Methylosarcina fibrata AML-C10: one gene and its partner. The protein of the gene in region 1 interacts with the protein of each later gene in a pairwise test. Links are inferred from orthologs where the notes say so. Each region holds a gene or a part of one and is shown on either strand. Other genes may lie near its edges.

The links.
Region 2: the proteins of topA (region 1) and A3OW_RS0121490 interact in binary tests that used the Escherichia coli proteins (3 or more experiments, as listed by UniProt). The link is inferred for Methylosarcina fibrata AML-C10 from one-to-one orthologs.

What each region holds. Positions count from the first base shown.
Region 1 is NZ_KB889965.1:3,823,630-3,826,978, reverse strand. What follows is about bases 123-3,148. They hold topA (type I DNA topoisomerase), read left to right. Parts: upstream 123-492; coding sequence 493-2,805; downstream 2,806-3,148. Other genes in these bases: A3OW_RS0117870 (cold-shock protein), read right to left, coding at 3,039-3,148; A3OW_RS0117880 (DUF494 domain-containing protein), read left to right, coding at 123-413. Outside these bases: more of A3OW_RS0117880, read left to right, coding at 1-122; more of A3OW_RS0117870, read right to left, coding at 3,149-3,245. UniProt on the Escherichia coli protein: Releases the supercoiling and torsional tension of DNA, which is introduced during the DNA replication and transcription, by transiently cleaving and rejoining one strand of the DNA duplex.
Region 2 is NZ_KB889965.1:4,535,478-4,538,658, reverse strand. Bases 27-2,884 are described here. They hold A3OW_RS0121490 (IMPACT family protein), read left to right. Parts: upstream 27-1,086; coding sequence 1,087-1,683; downstream 1,684-2,884. Other genes in these bases: A3OW_RS0121480 (tryptophan--tRNA ligase), read right to left, coding at 2,393-2,884; A3OW_RS0121485 (hypothetical protein), read right to left, coding at 1,680-2,396; A3OW_RS0121495 (FAD-linked oxidase C-terminal domain-containing protein), read right to left, coding at 27-1,055. Outside these bases: more of A3OW_RS0121495, read right to left, coding at 1-26; more of A3OW_RS0121480, read right to left, coding at 2,885-3,181.

The DNA of each region.
Region 1 (3,349 bases):
ACGAAATTGAAATACTGCCGGACAGCGACGTGATCAGAACCGAATTAATGGAAGCGGGTTTTGATCAACTAGAGGTGAGCAAAGCCTTCGACTGGCTGGAATCGCTGAGCGTGCAACGCGCCATCCGGCCGACAGTGACCGCGGCGTTCCGTATCTTCTGTCCGGAAGAAAGAGAAAAGCTCGATCTCGACTGCCTCAATTTCATCATGTTTCTGGAACACAGCGGAATCTTGAACCCGGCCAATCGGGAAATCGTCATCGACCGGGTCATGGCTCTGGAAAATGAAGAAATATCGATCGAAAAACTGAAATGGATCGTATTAATGGTATTACTCAGTCAACCGGACGAAGAAATTGCATTTTCCAGAATGGAAGACATCGTCTACGATCTGGTGCCGGCCTATCTGCATTAATTAAATAAATCGGGTCAAAGGCGAAAGGCAAATCAGCCACAGTTTTTTCTGCCAACTTTCACCTTTCCTTACGGAATAAATGAGCAAGAATCTTGTCATTGTAGAATCGCCTGCAAAAGCCAAAACCATAGAAAAATATTTGGGCAAGGATTTCCAGGTATTGGCTTCCTACGGTCACGTGCGCGATCTCGTGCCCAAAGAAGGCGCCGTGGATCCTGAGCATGACTTCGCGATGAAATACGAAGTCATCGAACGGAACCTGCGCCACGTGCAGGCCATCAGCAAAGCCCTTAAATCCGCCGATGCCTTATACCTCGCAACCGACCCGGACCGGGAAGGCGAGGCCATCTCCTGGCATCTTTACGAATTGCTGAAAGAAAAAAAGATTCTCAAGGACAAGCCGGTGCACCGCGTCGTTTTTCACGAGATTACCAAAAAAGCGGTGACCGAAGCGATCGCCAATCCGGAACATCTGTCCACCAATCTGATCAATGCCCAGCAGGCGCGCAGAGCCCTCGATTATCTGGTGGGATTCAATCTGTCGCCGTTATTGTGGAAAAAAATTCGCAGAGGCCTTTCGGCAGGACGGGTGCAAAGCCCCGCGCTGCGGATGATCGTCGAGCGCGAACAGGAAATCGAAGCCTTCAAGACCCAGGAATACTGGACGATCGAAGCCTTGCTGACGGCCCAGGAACAAAACTTTAAAGCCAGGCTGACCCACTTCGACGGCAAAAAACTGAACCAATTCAGCTTCACCGACGAAGTCTCGGCCGAGAAAGCCAAACGGACTCTGCTCGATGCGGCGGACGGAAAGCTGCTGGTCGCGAAACTGGAAAAAAAGCAGCAAAAACGCAACCCGGCCCCGCCATTCATTACGTCGACCCTGCAGCAGGAAGCCTCCCGCAAACTGGGCTTTACGACCAAGCGCACGATGATGGTCGCCCAGCAGTTGTACGAAGGCATCGATATCGGCGGCGAAACCGCCGGCCTGATCACCTACATGCGTACTGACTCCGTCAATCTGTCGGTAGAAGCCGTTGCCGAAATGCGCAAACTGATCGCCGAAACCTACGGCGCCGAAAACGTTCCTAAAGAACCGCGTCTTTTCAAAACCAAATCGAAAAACGCACAGGAAGCACACGAGGCGATACGCCCCACTTATCCCGGATACTTGCCGAGCCAGCTCAGGGCCTACCTGAGTGACGAACAATTCAAGCTGTACGATCTGATCTGGAAGCGGACCATCGCCTGCCAAATGATTCAGGCGACGTTAAACGTGATCGCGGTGGATCTGACCTGCGGCGACAACGGCCAACACGTGTTCAGAGCCACCGGTTCATCGATCGCCAATCCCGGATTCATGGCGGTGTATCTGGAAGGCAAGGACGACACCGCCGACAGCGACGACAAGGAAAGTTTCTTGCCGGTATTGGAAGAAGGGCGGCCGGTGCCCTTGAACGACATCCTCGCCGGCCAGCATTTTACCGAGCCGCCGCCGCGTTACGGCGAGGCCAGCCTGGTGAAAGCTTTGGAAGAGCATGGCATCGGACGGCCTTCCACCTATGCGTCGATCATTTCCACGCTGCTGAATCGAGAGTACGCCACTCTGGAAAACAAACGCTTCTATCCGACCGACGTCGGCCGAATCGTCAACAAGTTTCTAACCGAACATTTCACGAAATACGTCGACTACGATTTCACCGCGAAACTGGAAGATGATCTGGACGCCGTTTCCCGCGGCGAAAAAGACTGGATTCCGTTGATGGGCGAATTCTGGCGTCCGTTTACGTCCTTGATTCAGGACAAGGACGAAAGCGTCCAGCGAAAGGACGTGACTCAGGAAGCCATTGACGAGACTTGTCCGGAATGCGGCAGTCCGTTGTCCATACGCCTTGGCCGCAACGGCCGGTTCGTCGGCTGCACCAATTATCCGGAATGTTCGTATACCCGAAATCTCAATGAAGACGCCAAAAGTCCGGACGAACCCGAAGTGGTGGAAGGACGCACGTGCCCAAGCTGCGCTTCGCCGCTGGTCCTGAAGGCGGGCCGCTACGGCAAATTCATCGGCTGCAGCGCCTATCCCAAATGCCGCTATATCGAGCCTCTGGAAAAACCTCTGGACACCGGAGTCGAATGTCCGCAGTGCAAAAAAGGCAGTCTCCTGAAACGCAAATCGCGCAACGGCAAAATCTTTTATTCCTGTTCGGAATATCCCAAATGCAATTACGCACTCTGGAATGCGCCGTTCAAAGAAACCTGTCCGGCCTGCCAATGGCCGATTCTGACCATCAAGGAAACCAAACGGCGCGGCGTCGAAAAGGTCTGCCCTCAGAAAGAATGCAGTTATGCCACGCCATATGAAGGCGATCCCGCAGACGCTTCGGGACCTTAAGCCGTTGCCGCCATTCCAGGCCGGCTTTGTCCGCACATAAATCCGAAAAATAAAAACAAGAGTGCGCGGCCTTGTCTGTTCCGTCCGGCCGATCTTTCACCGATAGCGGAATGGGCTCTATTCCTTACGACCGAGGAACCGGCAAACCGGCCAAATCGCAGCGGCTACAAGAAATTGCTCAACCGCTGGATTCGGCAGGCCGTCGGGTTTTTTGTCGAATAAACCCGCTGCCGTTATTTGGAAGGGCAGACGTTGACGGCAGTCAATCCCTTGGGGCCGGATTCGATGTCGAAAGTAACCGCTTGACCAGGAGTCAGGGTTTTAAATCCTTCTCCCTGAATTACCGAATGATGGACGAAAACATCTTCCTTGCCTTCTGCAGGTTCAATAAAACCAAACCCTTTTGTGTTGTTAAACCACTTAACAGTGCCTGTTGCCATTTTGAACTCCTGGAATAAAAACTTACGGTTAATACAGAACAACAACATTGATAATCGGATCACCTACTTACCCCATTAGGAACTTCCACTCTTCAACATCCTTA
Region 2 (3,181 bases), 710 kb from region 1 along the record:
TAATAATCCGGAGAAATCCGCCCGACCGCCGGAAATGCGGCCTTGCGTCCTGCCCAGAGAACCTGTCTTTGCTCCCGACTTCCGGCCCGTCTTAATTCATAAGCCCCGTTCGATTTCAATACCTCGCAGGCCCGGTCGAGTTCTTCTTCGACCTGCTTTCGAGTACCGTCCAGTTCGCATAACAGAATGGCTTCGGCTTCTACCGGATAGCCGGCATGAATAAAATCTTCCGCGGCTTTAATGGCGGCTTGGTCCATCATTTCCAATCCGGCCGGCAGCAGACCCGAAGCGATGATGGCCGCCACCGCCGAGCCCGCCTGTTCGACGTCTGCAAAGGCAGCCAGAATGACTTCGCAATGTTCGGGCAGGGGCAACAACTTGACAGTCACTTCGACCACCACGCCGAGCAAGCCTTCCGAACCGGCCATTAAAGCCAGTAAATCCAGTCCGGGGCCGTCCAGGCCGTGACTTCCCACGGTAACCAGGGCGCCGTCCATCGTCACGATCCTGACCTGTAGAATATTATGGGTCGTGAGGCCGTATTTAAGGCAGTGCACTCCGCCGGAGTTTTCGGCGACGTTGCCGCCGATCGTGCAGGCGATCTGCGACGACGGATCGGGAGCGTAGAACAAGCCTTGTTGAGCCACGGCCTGGGAAATGGCGATATTGCGCACCCCCGGCTGAACCCTCGCCAGCCGGTTGGCGCAGTCGATTTCGAGAATTTGATTGAGCCTGGCGAGACTCAACAATACACCGTTTTCCAACGGCAGCGCCCCTCCGGCCAGTCCCGTACCGGCGCCTCTCGCCACGACCGGCACCCCGTATCGATGGCAGATCGCCAGGATGCGCTGCACCTGCTCGACGGTATCCGGCAACAGAACCAGCCAGGGCAGACAATGATACACCGACAAGCCGTCGCATTCGAAAGGCCTGAGCGCTTCCGTTTCGGAAATAATCGATGCGGCCGGTAAAAATGTTTTAAACTCGTCAATCAAAAGGCGGCGGTCTACCTGATGACGAATCGTTTCGGAAGTATGCGGCCTGACGATTTTCATAGACGTTGTTCGTATTTTGAGGAGTGCTTCCGTGTATTGTGTCAAAAGCAGGCAAACAATTGAAGACACAATTAAAAAATCCCGTTTTATCGGCATCGTCATGCCCTGCCGGAGCGAACGGGAAGCGATGGAGCATCTGCGTTCTCTGCATCTTGAGCATCCTCACGCCACTCACGTCGCGTACGCTTACCGGCTGAAAACGGAACAGGGCTTCGTCTACCGCTGCCACGACGCCGGCGAGCCGGCCGGAACCGCCGGCAAACCGATTTTCCAACACCTGGAAGGCAAGGACCTGATCAACGTGCTGGTCGCCGTCATCCGCTATTTCGGCGGCATCAAACTCGGCGCCGGCGGTCTGACTCGCGCTTACGGCAATACCGCGAAAAAAGCGATCGAAGCGGCGGAAATCTCGGACTACGTCGAATGGGTCCAAGTGCCGATGACTCTCGATTACGGCCAGATGCAGCCGTTGGAATACGCCCTGAAAAAATGGGAAGGACGCATCCTGAAGCAGGATTTTACCGAACGGGTCCGGCTTGTCGTTGAACTGCCCGCCGAACATTTAAGCGTCTTGTTGCAGTCCTTCCCTGCAGCGGCGGACTTCCTGCCTGAAGCCCGGCCGTTCTAGCCGTCCTTGACGCCCAAAAGATCCTGATACGTAACATACATCAGCGTGGATACCAGCATGTACAAAACGGGCGTCAACAAGGGCGTCACCGAGGAGCAGAGCAGCGCTTCCAGAACGATAAAACCGTAGAGTTTATAAAAAGCGCCCCGGTTTCGAGAGATCTCGTGAACGCCCCGCTCTCTGGCCTGACTGAAACTGTAGTTTCTGAACAGCATGAGCGGATAACTGAACCAACTGGCAAAGGTGGACAACATGACCAGCACAAAAACAAGCGCGACGTTGGCGTAGGTATAAAACCAGCTCGCGATTTCCCGCATCGGCCGGCGGTGCAGATTCTCCGGGGTCAGCTCCCAGTAAAAGAAAAAGCGTCCGGTCTTCAGAAGATCGCCCGAGACAAGATTGGCCACGACATTGATGCCGAACCAGCAGACAACCAGGCTGGCCGCCGCCAGAACGGCCAGAGGCAGGCTTTTCCTGATCGCCCATGCCAAAGGGACCGGATTGTCGCCCGAATAATTAAGGTCGATGTATTTCGCAATCCCGACCCCGACAAATAACGAGGTGACCGAGAAAAAAATGCCTAACGCCAGGGAAATACGTCCTACCAATAAAATGACGCCGGTCGCCAGGGTGTAGCCGACCCACACCAAAGGACCGCGAGCGATAAACAGCAGGCTTTCTCTAAGCCAGTCGCCGAATTGCCCTTTCTTCACGAAGAGATCCTCGAAATCCCGACCGCTTTGCGGATTTCCCGGAGAAACGGAATGCTGATCGCTCTGGCTTTTTCCGCACCTTCCTGCAATTGCTGTTCGATGTGATCGGGCGCCTCAAGCAAGGCTTCGTAACGTTCCCTGGCCGGCGCGATATGGTCGTTGATATAGTCGAACAGAATCTGCTTCATTTCGCCCCAGCCGATGCCTTCGGCGTAGCGTCGGCGTATTTCGGCCACTTCCGAAGGCGTGGCGAACGCCTTGTAAATGCCGAACAGAGTACAGCCTTCGGTCTCCTTGGGCACGCCCGGCTCGAGCGAATTGGTTTTGATTTTACTTATCAGTTTTTTTAATTTTTTCTCCGGCTCGAACAGCGGGATGGTGTTGTTGTAACTCTTGCTCATCTTTCGTCCGTCTAGACCGAGTAACGTCGCGCTGTTTTCCTCGACGACCGCTTCGGGCAAGGTGAAATGTTCGCCGTAAATATGATTGAAGCGGGCGGCGATATCCCGCGCCATTTCGATGTGCTGAACCTGATCCTTGCCGACCGGAACCTTGTTGGCATTAAACATCAGAATATCGGCCGCCATTAAAATCGGGTAACTGAACAAGCCCATGGTGATGCCCTTATCGGCATCCCTCTCGCCGCCCTGCTCATTATCGGCCACCGCCGCCTTGTAGGCGTGCGCCCGGTTCATTAATCCCTTGGCCGTCACGCAGGTGAGTATCCAGGTCAGTTCCATAATCTCGGGCACGTCCGACTGTCGGTAAAAAACCGCATTGGCAGT